One region of the Rhodococcus sp. LMD genome, then DNA from elsewhere that is predicted to be linked to it. Evidence: riboswitches for the same ligand, from Rfam matches in the RefSeq annotation. Region 1 holds a riboswitch; the other holds the start of a gene.
The links. A riboswitch is a leader RNA that binds a small molecule or an ion and turns the genes downstream of it on or off. The one in region 1 is predicted to bind thiamine pyrophosphate.
Positions count from the first base shown of each region.

Region 2: it holds a riboswitch for thiamine pyrophosphate, as region 1 does, so the genes downstream of both, ACWPQI_RS20670 (3-oxoacyl-ACP reductase) here and ACWPQI_RS08430 (TenA family protein) in region 1, are expected to answer to the same signal.

Region 1 covers NZ_CM148557.1:1,793,245-1,802,485, forward strand. The annotation lists gene ACWPQI_RS08400 (T3SS (YopN, CesT) and YbjN peptide-binding chaperone 1) at 1-362, opposite strand, end outside; gene ACWPQI_RS08405 (alpha/beta hydrolase) at 514-1,509, opposite strand; gene ACWPQI_RS08410 (WS/DGAT/MGAT family O-acyltransferase) at 1,800-3,173, shown strand; gene ACWPQI_RS08415 (ABC transporter ATP-binding protein) at 3,180-3,968, opposite strand; gene ACWPQI_RS08420 (ABC transporter permease) at 3,965-4,759, opposite strand; gene ACWPQI_RS08425 (ABC transporter substrate-binding protein) at 4,740-5,768, opposite strand; gene ACWPQI_RS08430 (TenA family protein) at 5,765-6,484, opposite strand; TPP riboswitch at 6,477-6,575, opposite strand; gene ACWPQI_RS08435 (carboxylesterase/lipase family protein) at 6,688-8,229, shown strand; gene ACWPQI_RS08440 (FadR/GntR family transcriptional regulator) at 8,366-9,100, shown strand; gene ACWPQI_RS08445 (sterol desaturase family protein) at 9,097-9,241, shown strand, end outside.
Region 2 covers NZ_CM148557.1:4,532,875-4,542,115, reverse strand. The annotation lists gene ACWPQI_RS20675 (GAF domain-containing protein) at 1-1,037, opposite strand, end outside; TPP riboswitch at 1,414-1,508, shown strand; TPP riboswitch at 1,709-1,801, shown strand; gene ACWPQI_RS20670 (3-oxoacyl-ACP reductase) at 1,856-2,620, shown strand; gene ACWPQI_RS20665 (LLM class flavin-dependent oxidoreductase) at 2,620-3,927, shown strand; gene ACWPQI_RS20660 (FBP domain-containing protein) at 3,971-4,474, opposite strand; gene ACWPQI_RS20655 (TetR family transcriptional regulator) at 4,502-5,203, shown strand; gene ACWPQI_RS20650 (ATP-grasp domain-containing protein) at 5,458-6,747, shown strand; gene ACWPQI_RS20645 (hypothetical protein) at 6,744-7,592, shown strand; gene ACWPQI_RS20640 (PLP-dependent cysteine synthase family protein) at 7,589-8,662, shown strand; gene ACWPQI_RS20635 (enolase C-terminal domain-like protein) at 8,659-9,241, shown strand, end outside.

The sequences.
Region 1 (9,241 bases):
TGGTCCGCCCACGCCGCGGGCCGGTCCATCCAGTAGGCGGGCGACCCGCCGTCCTCCGGGTCGTCGGGTCCCCGGGAAGGTGCGCGCCAGCCGAGCTCGGCGAGCAACGCCTCGTCGCCCGGGCCGAGACGACGATCGGAGTCGAGGTGGGCATTGGACGGCACCTCGCACCGAACCTGGCCCTCACCCCACGCGTAGAACTGCACGCACGGTCCGGCCGGGCCGGTGTCCTCCTCGACGAGTGGCTCGAGGACCAGCCCGTCGCCGTCGCTCATCGCCGCCACGTGGTCGGCGAGACGTGCCCGGAACTCGTTCCAGGACCGGTCGACGTCGCGGTCGAATCGGCTCTCGGTGTCGGTCACGATCCACCCCCTTTTCCGCTGTCGCGGGACCGTGTGACGACACTAGCCGGGGGGACCGACAGTCGCCGGGCGGGCAGCATCACTCGGTGGCGGGCCCGGAACATCCGGCCGCCCGGGCCGCCGTCGGCGCAGGCTGCGGGCAGCCGACCCGTCAGCGCAGGCTGCGGACGAACACCCCGATCGACGCGACGGCCCGTCCCGCCTCGGGCACGATGCCCGCCGCGGCCTGGAACACGTGCACCTGCCGCTCCCACACCTGCAGTTCGCAGTGCACACCCGCGCCCGCGAGACGCGCGGCCATCAGCTCGGCGTCGACGTACGTCATCTCCTCCGAACCGGTCTGGATGAGGGTGGGCGGCATGGCGGTCAGGTCGGCGTCGACCGGGGACACCGCGCGAGGACCAGGCCCGCCGGCGGCGGCGTCGATGCGGGCGATCACGTCGGCCAGGGCCGGAACGGCGCGGCGCGGGAACAGGGCGCACCGATACGAATTGGGATGCGCGAGCTTGCCGCGGGTGTCGAGGTCGGTCAGCGGCGAGAGCGCCACGTTGCCGGCCGGACGGCCGAGGCCCAGCCGCAGCGCCTCGAGCGTGACCTGGAAGGTGAGGAATCCACCCGCCGAGTCGCCGGCCACCACGATCCGCTCGGCCGGGTAGCCGTGCGCGATCAGCCACCGCAGCCCCTCGATGCCGTCCTCGACCGCGCTCTCGATCGGGTGCCCCGGCAGCATGCGGTAGGCGACGCTGAGCACGGGAGCCCCGGCTGCCGACGAGATGCGCGAGACCATCTGCCGGTGGGTGGTCAGCCCGCACACCAGGAACGCCCCGCCGTGCAGGTACAGGATCGCGGTGGAGCCGTCGGCGCCCGGCGCGGCGAGGAACTCGGCGCGGCAGGACGGCAGCCGCACCGCATGCCGGTGCGTGCCGGGGACCGGCTTGAGGGGAAACGCGAGGCGGTCCACCACACCGGTCGGCCAGGGCAGGTGCGGGGCGCGTGCCCACGCGTCGATGACCGGCTTGACGGTGCTGCGCACCGAGAAGGTCAGCGCCTGGGACGGAATGCTCACCCCGGCGATCTCACGTCGCAGCACCGGCCGCGGTACGGGCGGATACGACAACGACGGATGGTTCGACGCGGTGCTCGTCACCGGAACCTCCTCGTCCTCGTCCGCTCGGGCGGAGCTGCGCTCGTCGGCTCCGGCTTGTCCTCCGCGGCCCGTCCGCCGTGGCTTTCGCAACGTTCGTCCGGGTCGGTTGATCGACAGTACGACGACGATCCGCCGGGGCGAAGCACCGTGACTCGATGGAGACCGGGCATCGTGATTTCCGCAGGTCGCGGGCCCTTCTGTTATCTATTCGGTACGGCATGCGCGGGACCGACGTACGATCCATCCCAGCGTGCGACGGCGGACGAAAGGGGGCAGTCCCCGTGGGGTACATGCCGGTGACGGACTCGATGTTCCTGCTCGCCGAGTCGCGGGAGCGCCCGATGCACTTCGGTTCGCTGGAACTGTTCACCCCGCCGCCCGACGCCGGCCCGGGGTACGTCACCGACCTCTACAACCGGCTCGTCGCCGACGCGCACGTCGACGAGCTGTTCCGCAAGCGACCGGCCGATCCGGTGTCGAGCCTCGGCTACACCTGGTGGACCGTCGACGACGAGATCGACCTCGAGTACCACGTCCGGCACTCGGCGCTGCCGGCACCGGGCCGGATCCGCGAGCTGTTCACCCTCGTCTCCCGCCTGCACAGCGGGCTGCTCGACCGGCACCGGCCCCTGTGGGAGGCGTACCTGATCGAAGGACTCGCCGACGGCCGGTTCGCCGTCTACACGAAGATGCACCACGCGCTGCTCGACGGGGTCTCGGGGCTGCGGCTGTTGCGGCGCACCTACACCACCGACCCGAGCGCGCGCGACTTCCCGGCGCCGTGGCACCTGCCGCCCCGCCCCCGATCCGGGAACGGATCCGGGACGCACGCGCGGACGTCGACCGTCGGTACGGTGCGCTCCGTGGCCGGCGACGTGCTCGGCGCGGCGCCCGTGGCGCTGCGGATCGCGCGGACCGTGCTCGGCGGCCGCCGCGTCGCACTGCCGTACGAGGCCCCGCGATCGATGTTCAACGTCCCGATCGACGGGACGCGGCGCTTCGCGGCGCAGTCCTGGAGCCGCGCACGCATCACACGGGTGCGGTGCGCGGCCGGCGTGTCGAGCAACGACGTCGTCGTCGCGATGTGCGCCGGCGCCATCCGCGCCTATCTCCTCGAGCGGCAGGCGCTGCCGGAGACCCCGTTGATCGCGATGGTCCCGGTGTCGCTGCGCGCGAAGGACACCCCCGAGTCGGACTCGGGTGGCAACAGCGTCGGGGTCACGCTGTGCAACCTCGGCACCCATCTCGAGGATCCGCTCACCCGGCTGTCGACGGTCAGCGATTCGATGGCGGAGGGCAAGACCCTGTTCGGCGGGATGACGCCGCTGCAGGCGACGGTGTGGTCGGCGCTCAACATCGCCGGACTCGCGCTGGCGCCGATCTCGGGCGCGGTCGCCCTGGCGCCGCCGCCGTTCAACCTCATCATCTCCAACGTGCCGGGACCGCGGGAACCGGTGTACCGGGGTGGATCCCGGCTCGACGGCATCTATCCCGTGTCGGTCGTGCTCAGCGGTCAGGCGCTCAACATCACGCTGACCAACACCGCGGACACCGTCGACTTCGGCGTGGTCGGGTGCCGCCGCACCGTCCCCGCACTGCAGCGACTGCTGGGACATCTCGAGGACGCCCTCACGGAACTCGAACTCGCACTAGATATTTCGTGAGCGGTGTCAGTCCCGCAGCGACGAGCTGCGCGGGTCCTGGGGTGTCGAACCCCGCGCGCCCGTGCTGTGTAGGACGTCGACGAGTTCGCCTTCGAGCGCCACGAACTCCGGAGACGTCAGCGCGTCCAGGCCCCGGGGGCGCGGCAGCGGCACCGACACTTCGTGGCACACCCGCGCCGGGCGGGGCGTGAGCACCAGCACCCGATCCGACAGCAGCAGCGCCTCCCGCACGTCGTGGGTGATCATCAGCACCGTCCAGCGGTCGCGCTGCCACACCTGCTGCAGCCACAACTGCATCTCGGTGCGGGTCAGCGAATCCAGGGCGCCGAACGGTTCGTCCAGCAGCAGCACGTCGCGGCCCTGCAGGACGGTCCGCGCGAGTGCCGCACGCTGCCGCATCCCACCCGAGAGCTGCCGCGGCGCGGCCTCCTCGAACCCGGCGAGACCGAAGGCGGGGAACAACTTTCGTGCCCGGTCCCGCGCCTCACCGCGGGGCGTGCCCTGGACCTCGAGGCCGAGCGCGCAGTTGTCGAGCACGCTGCGCCACGGGAACAGCAGATCCTTCTGCGGCATCAGCGCGGCGCGTCCCGGTGCGGCCGGCCGACCGGCGACCGTGACGGCGCCGGTGTCGGGCACGTCGAGGCCGGCGACCAGCCCGAACAGGGTGGACTTGCCGCAGCCGCTCGGGCCGATGAGCGAGACGAACTCGCCGTCGGCCACCGCGAACTCGGCGCCGTCGAGGACGGTGCGCCCATCGAACGCCTTGTGCACGCCGGTGACGGCGACGGCGTTCACCGCAGGCTCCTCGTCGCCAGCGCCCACGGGGCCACCACCCGCTCGGCGGCATAGGTGAGCAGGTACAACGCGAGGGAGAGCACCGCGGTGACGAGCACCGCCGCGAGTACCAGATCGGTCCGGAACGAGTTCTTCTGGGTGCTCATGTAGATCCCGAGTCCCGACGTGGCGCCGACGTACTCGGCGAAGACCGCGCCGACCACGGCGTAGGTGACCCCGATGCGCAGCGCCGTGAAGAATCGGGGCAGCGCCGACGGGAGCCGCACGTACCGGAACTCCTGCCGACGCGAGGCGCCCATGCTGCGCAGCAGCGCCCCCGCCTCCCGGTCCGCGGCCGCGAAGCCCTCGATCAGGCCGATCGCCATGGGGAAGAACGTGGCGAGCGCGATCACCAGGATCTTCGGCAGCAGCCCGAATCCGAACCAGATGATCATCAGTGGCGCGATCGCGATGATCGGCAGGGTCTGCGACACCACGAACAGCGGCACCAGGGCCCGGCGCAGCCACGGCGAGAAGTCCACGACGATCGCCAGCGCCCAGGCGACCGCCAGGGACACCGCGAAGCCGACGAGCGTGACCTGCAGCGTCGACCAGGCGTGACCGGCGATGTCGGTGCGGTGCGCCCACCCCTGCTCGAGGACCCGGGCGGGGGAGGGCAGCACCTGCGGGCGGATGCCGCTGACCGCCACGTACAGCTGCCAGCCGAGGGCCAGCGCGGCGACGGTCAGCGCGGCCGGGGCCACGCGCCGCGCCCAGGAATTGCGGGTGGGGTCAGGGGGTGAGGTAGTCATCGGTGAAGTAGGTCGACCAGTCCGGCTCGGTGGTCAACGGTGCGCCGTCGGGACCGGAGAGCAGGCCCTTCTCGAACAGGAACCGGGAGTACCCGGTCCATCGCTCGAGGGTGAGGGTGCCGACGCGGCCGTTCTCGTCGCGCAGGTAGTCGGTCGACAGCATCCGCTGGCTCTCGTAGACGAGGTCCTCGTCGGAGAAGGCCCCCGGGTTCGCCTCGATCAGCGCGCGAGCGCCGCGGTCGGGGTCCTGCGCGGCGATCTCGTAGCCCCGCTGGACGGCCTGCACGAAGGCCCGGGCCTGGTCCGGGTGTTCGGCCAGCCAGTCCTCGTTGCCGTCGACCACGATCGCGTAGGCGTCGGGGAACCCGTAGTCGGTGTAGCGGAAGTAGCGCATCGGCAGCCCGCGGTGCTCGGCCTCGATGCCCTCCCATGCCAGGTAGGAGACGGTGAAGTCGGCGGTGCCGGAGTACACGGCCTCGTACGCGGAGGTGCCGAGGGTGACCGAGGTGAAGTCGCCGCGCCCGCCGTCGTTGCGGATCACCTGGGCGAGCGTCTCCTCGTCGCCCGGGTCGCCGAAGCCCGCATAGGTGCGGGAGTCGAGGTCCGCGGGCCGGGTCAGGTCGGCGCGGTCCGCCTTGACGGCGATGCCGGTCGCCCAGTGCTGCAGCGGCGCGAGCACCGAGACGGTGCGCGAGCCGGCCGCCCGGGAGAACGTCGCCTGCGCCTGCGTGGAGATGCCGAACTCGGCGTTGCCGGCGTCGACGAGGGTGTCCGGGGTGGTGTTGTTGTAGGGCAGGAACTCGACGTCGAGACCGGCGTCGGCGAACAGGCCCTCCTGCTGGGCGACGTACAGGCCGGTGTGGTTGGTGTTCGGCGTCCAGTCCAGGGCGAATCGGATGGTGTCGCCGGACTCGTCGCCGTTCCCGGCGCAGGACGCGGTGAGCAGCAGCGCGGCGGTGACGGCGGCCAGGACGGTGAACCGGCGGCGCAGCCGGGGGAGCGTGGTCATGAGGCCGGCCACTCCTGGGTGTTGAGCGCGGTGTCCCAGAACAGCAGCTCGTAGCGGGTGGCGATGGTGAACGCCTCGGCCATGGCGTCGCGCTCGGCGTCGGTGGCGGCTGCCGCCGCGGCGTCGACGAGGTCACGGGCGCCGGCGACCGCGGCATGGAACTCGGGCGCGTCGTAGGTGGTGACCCACTGGGCGTAGGGGTGGGCGGGATCCGCGGCGAGCACGTCGGCGGCGCGGACGGCGAGGTCGCGGCCGACCTCGGCGTAGATCCAGAAACAGGGGAGTACCGCGGCGGCGCCCACCGGATACGGGTCGGTGGCGACGGTGGCGGTGAGATAGGAGACGTAGCCGAGGCAAGCGGGCGAGTGCGCGGGGGTGTCCTCGGCGGGCGGCAGGACGCCACCGGTCAGCAGACCCCGGTGCAGGGCGGATTCCTCGGTGGCGGCCGTGGCCGCGCTGTTCGCCCAGAACGCGGCGGTGCCCGGGTCCGGGGCCTTCACCGCGAGCAGGGCGAGTGCCTTGGCGTACCCGGCGAGGTACAGGGCGTCCTGCTCGATGTAGAAGCGGAACGCGTCGAGCGGCAGCGTCCCGTCGCCGAGGCGGCGCAGGAACTCGAGGTCGTCGATGGCCTCGCGCAGGACCTTGGTCCGGTCCCACAGCAGATCGGTGAAGCGGTCGGTCCCTGCCGGGACCGACGCGCGGGCAGGCATGGTCATGCCAGGACATCCCTTCGTCAGCATTACCTGATCAGGTTCGACGGGTGTGATCTCAGCCCCGCGCATGTGCGGAGCACCCCGTGTCTACGGAGCCGACGATAGCACTCGGCGCAGACCGCCTCCGCCGCCCGGGCCACCGGGCTCCGCATGCAACCTGTCTGTTGTTGGTACCTTGGCCCGAGACCGTTCGTTCGGGAGGAACCGTGGACGCCGAGACGCTCATCGTCGGCTGCAAGTACGGCGACGTACGCGGCTACCGCGACGGCTCCGTCTACACGTGGAAGGGAGTCCCGTACGCCGCGCCGGCGTCCGGCGACCTCCGGTTCCGCGCCCCCGAACCGCCGGAGCCGTGGACCGACGTGCTCGACGCGCGGCGCTTCGGGCCCATCGCGCCGCAGGGACGCAACAACCCGATCCCCATCGATCCGGGGCTGACGATCGGTGAGGACTGCCTCTCGTTGAACATCTGGGCGCCGGAGCCGGACGGGGAGCCCCGGCCGGTGATGGTGTGGATCCACGGCGGCGCCTACGTCCTCGGTTACTCGGGTCAGCGGATCTACGACGGACGGTTGCTCGCCGAGCGCGGCGACGTCGTCGTGGTGACGGTCAACTACCGGCTCGGCGCGCTCGGGTTCCTCGACTTCTCGTCGTTCTCGACCGCCGGGACCACCTTCGAATCCAATGTGGGGCTGCGCGATCAGATCGCCGCGCTCGAGTGGGTCCGCGACTGCATCTCCGCGTTCGGAGGCGACCCCGACCGGGTCACCGTGTTCGGCGAGTCGTCGGGTGGCGGGTCGCTGACCACACTGATGACCGTGCCCCGCGCCGAGGGTTTGTTCCACCGGGCCATCGCGCAGAGCCCGCCGGCGACGTCGGCGTACGGGTCCGAGCGGGCTGCGCGGGTCGCCGAGCGGTACCTCGAGATCCTCGACCTCACCCCGGCGCGGGTGTGGGCGCTGCGGGACATGCCGCACGAGGCGCTGACCGATGCGGGGGACGTGCTCGTCGGCGAGATCCCCACGAAGTTCCCCGGCACGCTCGCGATGGCGCCCGTGGTCGATCGCGACCTGGTGCCGAAGTATCCGGTGGCGGCGTTCCAGAAGGGGCTCGCGCACCGGATCCCCCTGATCATCGGCTCCAACAAGGACGAGCCGTCGATCTTCCGCTTCATGAAGTCGCCGTTGATGCCGGTGAGCGACGCCTCCGTGCAGGCGATGCTCGACGCCCTCGCCGAGGACCACCCGGAGTTGCTGCCCGACCGCATCGCGGAGATCATCTCCGCGTACCCGGATGTCACGAAAACGTCCGGGGCGATGGCTCTTTCGCGGGACGCGGGGTTCCGGATGCCGGTGGTGTGGATCGCCGACGCGCACAGCGCCCACTCGCCGACGTGGGTGTACCGGTTCGACCATGCGACCCCGATGCTCAAGGCGGCACGGATCGGTGCCGGCCATGCCACCGAACTGCCCTACGTCTTCGGCAATTTCGGGACGCTCGATCGCGATCCCACGTTCTGGCTCGGCGGGCGCAAGGCTGCGACGACGATCTCGGGCCGGATCCAGCGTCGCTGGCTGGCCTTCGCGCACCACGGCGTGCCGGCCGCCCTGGACGGATCCCGGCACTGGGCGCCGTACGACACCGACAAGCGCATGACCCTCCTGATCGACAACACCGACACCCTCGTCCCGGACCCCGACAAGATACTGCGCGAGGTGTGGGGCGACCAGGTGATGGGCTTCAGCTGACCGCTCGGGGGGCGGCCGAATGTGACATTCCGTCGGTCTGACCGACGCGATGTGACATTCGGCCACTCCCGACGGTGGTGGGAACTGGTCTTACCACTTGACCTCTGTCCGGATGGGGGCTTACGGTCGGGTCGTGATGTTCGAGCCGATCGCCCGCAAGTCCGCCTCCGGCGAGGTGTACGACCAGATCGCCGCCCGGGTGCTCGGCGGCGACCTCGCCGCCGGGGCGTCGCTGCCGAGCGAACGCCACCTCGCCGAGGCGTTCGGAGTGTCGAGACCCGCTGTGCGAGAAGCCCTCTCTCGGCTCGCGCACGCCGGGCTGGTGGAGGTGCGCCAGGGGGAGGCGACCTCGGTGCGCGATTTCCGCACCCAGGCCGGGCCGGAACTGCTGCCGCGGCTGCTCGTGCGCGACGGTCGGCCCGACTGGGGTGTCGTCCGCAGCGTCCTCGAAGCCAGGCAACTCATCGGCCGTCAGGTCGCCCGCCTCGCGGCCACCCGCGCGACGGACGAGACGCAACCCCGATTGCGCGAGTCCGTGGCACGCCTCGCCGCGGGGGACGACCCCGTCACGCTGCAGGTCGCCGCCCTCGAATTCTGGGAACACGTCGTCGACGCCGCCGACTCCCTCGCGTTCCGGCTGATCTTCAACAGCCTGCGCAACGCGTACGAGCCGGCCATGACCGCGATGGCCGGGGTGCTGATCGTCGAGGTCGGGCGCGCCGACCTCTACGAACGGCTCGCCGACGCGATCGTCGCGCGCGACGAGGACGGCGCCGAGCACGCCGCCGGCGAACTGCTCGACCTGGGCACGTCGGCCCTGACCACCGCCATCGACCAGGCCGAACACGGAGAGGCGAGGAACCGGACATGAGCACGAATCGGACCGAGGGACGGGGCCGTCGCGCCTCGATCGGCCTGCGGGACGCCGCCGTCGAGTTCGTGCGGCACCCGTCGCCGTGGATGATCGGCGGGTTGCTCGCTGCTGCGGTCGTCGCACGGATACTCGTCGGCG
Region 2 (9,241 bases), 2.7 Mb from region 1:
TCGGCACGGACGGCAACGATGTGGTCCCGGTCGCCGAACAGGGCCTCGCTCAACGACGCGGCATCGATACCGGCCGACCGGGTACGTGCCAATACCCGCAGAATCTGCGCGTGCCGCGGTGACAGGGCGCGCGTCCATTCCGTCTCCCCCCGCACCGTCGCCCGCGGAGCCGCTCCCAGGTCGAGTTCGAGTTCGACGGCCGCCCGTTCCGCTCGGCGCCGCACCAGCCATGCGTCACCGAGCGGTTCGGGCACGCAGAGTCCGAGACCGGGCACGAGCAGCGGCCGGTCGCCGCCCGGCGGTGCCAGTCGTTCGGGAACGCCGATTCCGCTGGCTGCCACGACCCAGCCGTGACCGTCCACGACGACGGCAGGCCCACACGTCGCTGCGAGCACCGGTGCCGCATCGGCACGGAGCCTGTCGAGGTGGGCGGCATGCTCGCGCCAGAGCATCGACTCGGCCAATCGCACAGCCGTCTGCACGAGGGCCACGGTGGCCGGATGCACCGACATCGCGGACCCGCTGATGTCCAGTACCCCGAGTACCTCGCCGGAGCGTGGATCGTGGACCGGTGACCCCGTACACGACCAGCCGTAGTGGGACCGCGCGTAGTGTTCGGCCGAGAAGAGCTGCACCGGAGCGTCCTCGACCAGCGACGTGCCGACCGAATTGGTGCCCACCGACTTCTCCGACCACCGGGCGCCCTCCACGAATCCGAGGACGTCGGCTTCCCTCTGCACGTCGCGTGCACCCTCTCGCCACAACACCACCCCGTCCGAGTCTGCGACGACCACGATGAAGTTCGCGTCGCTCGCCACCTCGGTCAGGGTGCCGCGTAGCTCGGGCAGAACCGATCTCAGGGCACTTCGTGCACGGCGCGCCTCGAGTTCGGAAGTGTCCGCGAGTACGACGTCCTCACACCGGGCGGGACTGACACCGTCTGCCCGAAGACGCGACCACGACCGGGCGACGACGTCGCGCGGCGGCACCGGCGGCGTCCGACCGGACATCACCGCGTCGTGGACGTCGCTCAGCAATCGGGCGCGGCGCGACAAGTCTTCACCGGAACCGGAAGCGAGCAACCGTTGGCGCGCCGAACTGGCCTTACTCACGCCGTCCAGCCTACCGTCAGGAGTGTGAGCCACACCATGGCCCCTGCCGTCTGCGGCCGTCACGAATGCGGAATTCGTCGACGATCTCGCACACTCGCCGAGAAGTGGGTCGACCGGCACACTGCCTGAGCAAGATCGTTCCGCACGAACGCTTTCGGGCCCCACGCACGCCACCACAGGTCGACACACCCGCGGGAAGCGGACCGCACCGTGTACGGCGTGGCCCCGGCCGGCTCGCCACCGAACCCGTCCATCTCCCGCGGCCCCACCGAGCCGCCGAACGACGTCGACGCCTTATGATCCTCTCGACACGGGGTGCCCTGGAGGAGGGCTGAGATCACACTCGTCGAACCTGCTCTAGTTCGTACTAGCGAAGGGATGTCCGAACGACGATGTCTGCTTGTCCACCGCCGCGAGTGTTGTCCGTTGCCGGTTCGGATTCCGGAGGACAGGCAGCGCTTCTTCTGGACCATGTTCAGGCGACCCACTGCCGCCGGATCGTCCTCGTGCCGGGCGGGGATCCTTCGCAGCCTGCCGAGTTGTCCGATGTGACATCGAAGTTCGACGTGCAGGCACAGCCGGGGTAGTCTTGCGACGGACTCGACACGGGGTGCCGGAAACGGCTGAGAGACAGACCCGTCGAACCTGATCTCGATCATGCGAGCGAAGGGATGCCGAGCCGGCGCGGCCGTGTGGTCCGTCGCTGCGGTGAACCCCTTCCCACCGAAGGGAAAGAACAGACAATGCTCCTGCAGAACCAGACTGTCCTCGTCACCGGCGCCGGGCGCGGTCTCGGTCGCCACCTCGCGCAGGCGTTCGCCGACGAGGGCGCCGCCGTCGTGGTCAACTACCGCAACAGCAGCGACGCCGCCCACGCCCTCGCCGAGAAGATCGGCCCGGACCGTGCGATCGCCCTGCCCGCCGACGTGACCGACGCCGCGCAGGTAGACGTCCTGTTCACGCAGGCCCGGAAACAGTTCGGCCGGCCGGTCACCACCGTGGTCAACAACGCGCTGCCCGACTTCTCCTTCAACGGCGACGCGCGCCGCAGAGCCGACGAGATCGGCTACGGCGACTTCGCCGCTCAACTCGACGGCATCGTCGGCGGCGCTGTCAACACGATCCAGGCGGCCCTGCCCGGCATGCGCGAGGCCGGCGGCGGCACCGTCATCAACATCGGCACCAACCTGTTCCAGAACCCGGTGGTGCCGTATCACGACTACACCGCCGCCAAGGCGGCACTGCTGTCGCTGACCCGCACGTTCGCGGCAGACCTCGGGCCCGAAGGCATCCGCGTGAACATGGTCTCCGGCGGGCTGCTGCGCACCACCGACGCATCGGCAGCGACCCCCGAGGAAGTATTCGACCTGATCGCCGCCTCCACGCCCCTGCGGAAGGTCACCACCCCGGCGGACGTCGCCGCCGCCGTCCTGTTCTTCGCTTCCGACTGGTCGCGAGCAGTGACCGGCCAGAACCTGGTGGTCGACGGTGGACTGGTGATGAACTGATGCCGGAGCCCCGCACCCTCCATCTGAACGCCTTTCTCCACGGTGTCGGCCACCATTCGGCGGCCTGGCGGCATCCATCGTCCGCGGCGGAGCGAATCGGCGACATCGCCTACTACGAGGAACTCGCGCGGACCGCCGAACGCGGCTGCCTCGATGCGGTGTTCTTCGCCGACGGACACTGCGTGAACCCGGGCTACACGGCCGGGACCACGTGGTTTCTCGAACCCCTGACCGCGCTGTCCGCCATGGCGCGCAGGACGAATCGCATCGGGCTGGTCACCACGGTGTCCGCGAGCTTCCATACACCGTTCCATGCGGCGCGGATGCTCGCCTCGCTGGACCACATCAGCGGTGGACGGGCCGGGGTGAACATTGTGACCTCGATGTTCGACGCGGAGGCGCGCAACCACGGGTTCGACGCGCTGCCGGACCATGCTGAGCGTTACGGCCGCGCCGAGGAGTTCATCGAGGTGCTGACTGCGCTGTGGGACTCGTGGGACGAAGCCGGCATCCTCGTCGATCGCGCGGCCGGTCGATACCTCGACGCCGATGCCATCCGTCGGATCGACCATCGCGGTCAGCACTTCCGCGTCGACGGGCCGCTCACCGTGCCGCGTTGTCCGCAGGGGCGTCCGGTGCTGTTCCAAGCGGGCGCGTCGGAGACCGGACGCAACCTCGCAGCGCGGCACGCCGAAGCGGTGTACTCGGTGTCGTGGGATTCGGCCGCGGCGCTCGACTTCGCCACCGATCTGCGTGGCCGCGCTGCCGCCGCCGGACGAGATCCCGCGTCGATTGCGATATTGCCGGGCCTCGTCCCCTACGTCGGTCGCACCGAGGACGAGGCCCGGGCGAAGAAGGCGACCCTGGACGCGTTGCTCGACATCGACGCTGCGCTCGCCCAGCTCGGTGTCTTCACCGGTCAGGACTACACGGGCCACGATCTCGACGCGCCGGTGGACGACCTGCCGTCCCTCGATCAGTTCTCCGGCCCGCAGGGCCGCTACGCGACGGTACAACGGATCATCGAAACGCACCGGCCCACTCTGCGTGAACTGCTCGGCTACCTCGCGGCCGGAGGAGGACATGCGACGATGATCGGCACGCCCGAGGCGATCGCGGATGGGATCGAGGAGTGGTTCGTCGCCGGCGCCTGCGACGGATTCAACCTGATGTGTCCGGCGTATCCGGATTCGCTGGACGACTTCGTCGACCTCGTCGTCCCGGAACTGCAACGCCGCGGCCTGTTTCGCACCGCATACCCCGGGGCCACCTTGCGCGACAGTCTGGGACTGTGGTCCTTCGCGTGAAGGCACCCGGGTGACGGCGCCGCTCGGGTAGTGCACAGCGCGGTCAGGGGTCCTGCTCGTCGAGCACCCGCCCGACGAAGCCACCGAGTCGAGTCCCGAGCCGGCGGATCCGAGTCTCGGTGGGCAGTGCTCGATCGGGCTGATTGCCGGGCAGAGGCGCCAGCTCCCGCACATACAGTGAGCATGCGAAGTTGCTGCACATGTAGGTTCCGATGCTGTTTCCGGCCTTGCCGCCGGCGCCGGCCTTGCGCGCCGTGAACAGCGACGTTCCGCCGGTGCGGTGAACGGCGTGGCAGAGGGTGCACATCGTGCTGCGCCTTCGGGACCCGTCGGTGTCGGCCTGGCGCAACTCGATTCCGACCACCCGCTCGGCGTGCCGGGCGATCAGGTACGCGCGAAGCGGAGCTCGGGGGTCCGTCCAGCCGAGGAAGTCGAGTTCCGCCCAGCGCACCGTGTCGAAGTCGGGTGGGAACGTCACCGTCCTGATCCTGCTGCGCGAGCTGTTGACGAACGACCCGAGGATGTCGTCGCGGGACAGTGCCTGCATCACCATTTTTCCTTCCACGTCTGATTCATGAAACGCGTGGAGTATAAACTCGCCGGCATGGGTCGCCACAAGGATGTCGAGCGTCGGCGCGCACTCCTCGAGGGCTGCTGCTCCTACGCCGAGGAGCACGGGCTGTTCGGTCTCACTCTGCGTCCGCTGGCCGACCGGCTCGATACGTCGACCCGAAATCTCCTCCACCACTTCGGCAGTCGTGAGAGCCTGATCGCCGAGATCGTCGACCGCACCCTGGTGACCCATCTGGCCGCCTCGCGGGAGCTGCTCCTGCGGATCCGTGATCTCCCGGCGGGCGAGTCGTCGCCGTCGGTGACTGCCGCCCACGTGACCGCCGTGATCTCGCAGGGGCTCGAGCTGGCCTGGGCGGAAGCGCACACGCCGGATGGGCGCCGGCGAACCGCCATGTTCTTCGAGATCTATACCGCGGCGACGCGGGATCCCGAGCTGCAGCAGACATTCCTCGTCCCGGTGGTGACCGAATGGCTCGACCCCATGGCCGCGGCGATCGAGGCTGCGGGCGCGGCACCGGGCGCGGCCCGGTCCGTCGCCTCGCGCATCCTCGCGGTCCATCGAGGTCTTCTCCTCGAGGATCTCGCGCTCGGCTGCAACGTCGCCACCGATGCAGCGCACCGGGACGCCGTCCTGGCGATCCGTACCGAGATCTCCCGTGCGACTTCCTCGGACGAGGAAGGGGTCCGTGACCCGGCCGAGTGAGCAGCCCGCCAATCGTTCGTCGCGACCCCGTTCGCACCGCTGTTCCGGGCTTTCCCGGCGTCGCCGGGGTCGCCGACCGGCCTGGGATCGAGCCCGGCTCGATCGGCGGATCGGCACGAGCTGCCGGACCTTCGTGGGCCACCGTTCTCATCGGCCTCGCAATCGTCCGGCACAACCAGTCTTGCTAACGATAACGATTATCAGTAGCTTCTGTGGCGCTGGGTACTACGGAGGATGCGAGCGGAAGGCCACGTGTGGCACACCTACTGCTGGTCGAGAGCTGGGTCGGGGCAATGGGAACGTTGCTGCCGAGAGCGATTGCCGACCTGGGAGTCGAGTTCACATTCCTGACCCGACGACCGGGGCACTACCCGGACACCCTGCCGGACGGCTCCCCGCATCCGCTGCGTCTCGGTCGCGCGGTGGCGACTGCCGAGACCAACGATCCGGCTGCCGCACTCGAGGCGGCGCGGCGGATCGATGCCGAGGCAAGGATCGACGGCGTCCTCACCAGTTGCGACTACTACCTGCCGACGGCCGCGCGAATTGCCGCCGCGCTCGGACTTCCCGGTCCGACACCCGAGGCGATCGAGACCGCCTGCGACAAGGCGCGCACCCGGGCGGTGTTGGATTGCGTCGGTGTCCCGGGGCCGCGGCACACCACCGCCTCGGTCGACGACCCGATCCGGCTCCGTACCGCGGCCGAGTTGGTGGGATTCCCCTTGGTGGTCAAGCCCACCGATCTGTGTGCGGGAATGTTCGTGCGACGCGCGGACAGTTGGCTGGATGTCGAGTCGGCGGTGCACGCGCTGCGCGGGTTCGAGATCAATGCGCGCGGGCAGCGGCGGAGTCCGGTGGTGTTGCTCGAGGAGTTCCTCGCCGGACCGGAATTCAGTGTGGAGAGCTGGATTTCACGCGGAAACGTCCACACGGTCGGCGTGACCGACAAGAGCCTGGGTGGGACGTCGGGTTTCGTGGAGACCGGGCACATGTTTCCGGCCGACCTGGCTGAGGGGGACCGCGCGAAGGTGGTGGCCGCCGCGGAGGAGGCGATCGACGCGGTGGGCCTCGATCACGGTGTGGTGCACACCGAACTGCGTCTGACCGCCGCCGGGCCGCGGATCATCGAGATCAATCCACGGCCGGCCGGCAATCAGATCACCGAGCTGATCCGGCATGTGAGCGGAGTCGACCTGCCGCGGGTGGCGGTCGAGCTCGCACTGGGACGCGAGCCGATCGTCCCGGCGGTCCCGGACGAGCACCGTGACGGCGGACGGCCCTCGAGCGCAGCCGTGAGCATGCTGGTGCCGACGAGGGCGGGTGTCGTCACCGGAATCGAGGGAGTGGACACCGTCGCAGCCGATCCGTCGGTGGTCTCGGCGGCGTTCAAGGGGCCCGGTCACCGAACCACGCCGGGAATGGACAACAACAGCTACCTGGGCAGCGTCGTCGTCATCTCGCCGGAGCGGTCCGGGGCCCGCCCGCTGGCGGAGCGCCTGTTGTCGTCGATCTCCGCCACATACGGCGAGGAGCCGGCGTCGTGACCGCCACCTCGGCGATCGATACCGCGACGAACGGGCGCCTGGCTGCGCTTCTCGAGTGCTACCGCACCGACCCTGCCCGGCGTCCCGCGCGCGACGTGGTGGTGTCGGTTGCGTTCACCACGTCACAGGGGGTACGGCACGGCGGGCGCAGTGGCGGCTACCGCAACCAGGTGATCTCGCTGCGGGTGGGGGCTGCGACGGGCTCGTGCGCGGTCGAGCCGGGCTCGGTGGATCCGGAGATCGTGCACGCCTGCGCAGGGGTGGCAGTGGCCGATCTGCTGCACCATGCCGAGATCGCCGTGCAGATCGCCGCACTCGACGCCTACCTGACGCACCAGCGCCCGCACTCGGATGAGCCCCGCGCAGTGACGGTGCAGCTGGATTCCGGGGATTCGCTGCAGCGCTCGCTGGCCCGGGCGCATCACGTGACCGGGCTGGTCGACGCACCACCCGGCGGGCGGGTGCTGGTGATCGGAGTGGTCAACTCGCTGCTCGTCAGCTTGCGCGAGCGCGGGCTGCGGTACGTGCCGTGTGATCTGAAGGGCGGCACCACCGAGTGGGGTGAGCCGATCGTTACCGACTTCGCCGAGCATCTCGACGAGTGTGATGCGGTGCTGGCCAGCGGAATGATGCTGGGCAACGGCACCGTCGACACCTTGTTCGCGCGGGTGGCAGCGTCCGGCCGGCGGATTCCGATCACGATGTTCGCCCAGAGTGGCGCCGCGGTCGCCCGGGAGTTGCTCGGACACGGCATCGACGCACTCTCGGCCGAGCCGTACCCGTTCTTCTGGCTGACCGGGGACGCCGGCCCGATCTACCTGTACCACGGGTCGAGGGCACGATGACTGTGATCGATCTACCGGCGCGGGTGGGGAACAGCCCACTCGTCCGCATCCTCACGCCGGTGCCGACCCGGCATCCGGGCTACTTCGCGAAGATCGAGGCGCTCGGCCTCGGTGGGCTCAAGGCGCGGTCGGCCCTGTCGATGCTGGTCGGCGCCCGGCGACGCGGGGAACTGCGGGACGGCGCGCGGATCGTCGAATCGACCAGCGGCACTTTGGGAGTCGGGTTGGCATACGTGGCACAGCCACTCGGCCACCCCGTGACCCTGGTGGTGGACTGCGAGCTCGAACCCGCCATGCGCAATTTGCTGTGCGCGCTGGGTGCCACCGTGGAGATCGTGGACCGTCCGCACCCGGAAGGCGGGTGGCAGCAGGCCAGGCTCGACGTCCTGCACCGGATTCTTGCCGCCGACCCGGATGCGTACTGGCCCAACCAGTACGACAATCCCGACAACGCCGTGGGCTACCACGGGCTCGCCGACGAGATCGTCGCGGGCCTGGCCGCACAGGGTATCGAGCGGGCCGAGGTGCTTGTGTGCAGTGTGGGCACCGGCGGCCACAGCAGCGGAGTGGGTCTGCGGTTGCGCCAGGCGTGGCCGGACCTGCGGATCATCGGGGTCGATGCGGTGGGGTCGACGATCTTCGGACAGCCCGCCGCCTGCCGGGTCATGCGGGGACTGGGCAGCAGCGTGCATCCGCGCAATGTGCGATACGAGATGTTCGACGAGGTGCACTGGGTCGGCCCGCGCGAGGCCGTGCACGCCTGCCGCAGCCTGGCGCGGGACGGGTTCCACACCGGCGGCTGGTCGACGGGTGCGGTGGCCACGGTGGCCGGGTGGGCGGCCACCCGCTGGCCGGGCTCGGTGGTCACCGTCTTTCCGGACGGCCCCGACCGCTACCTGCGCACCATCTTCGACGACGACTGGTGTGCTCGGCACAGCCTGCTCGCTCCGCCGCGAACACATCCGCACGAGATCGCCGAGTGCGGTGACCCGGCGGAGTGCTGGACGCGGTGCGAATCCGTGCGGGCCCCGCACCCGGGGGCGAGGGACCGGATGGAGACGGCGCGATGAGCCTGACCTGGTCGGTGAGCACCCTCGCCCTGGCCCGGCCGTTCCGGATCAGCCGGGCGGTGATGTCGTCCCGCCAGGCGATCACGGTCACCGTGACCGATCCCGACACGGGATCGTGCGGCCGCGGCGAGGTCGTCACCTCCGTGTTCGCGGGCCTGGACGTGCACCTCGTCGAGGCCCAACTGCGGGCGGTCGCGGCGTGCTGCGGTGCCCGAGGGATCCCCGAAACGATTCCGGCACACGTGCACCCGGCGGTCGCCGGCGCCGTGTGGTCCGCCGTCGCCGACTACCGGGCACGCGTGAACAGGCAGACGGTCGCTGCGCACCTCGGGCTGCCGCTGCCCGCCGAGATCCCGATCTCCCGCACCCTCGGAATCGGTGCGCCCGAGGACATGGCCGCCGAGGCCGCCGAGTTGTCCGGGTGCGGGTTCGCTCTGCTGAAGGTCAAGACCGACGCCGACCCGACCGAATCGGTACGGCGGCTGGCCGCCATCGCCGCTGCCGCTCCAGGCGTGGACCTGATCGTCGACCCGAACGAAGCGTGGACCGCCGCCACCGCGCTGTCGGTACTCGCCGACA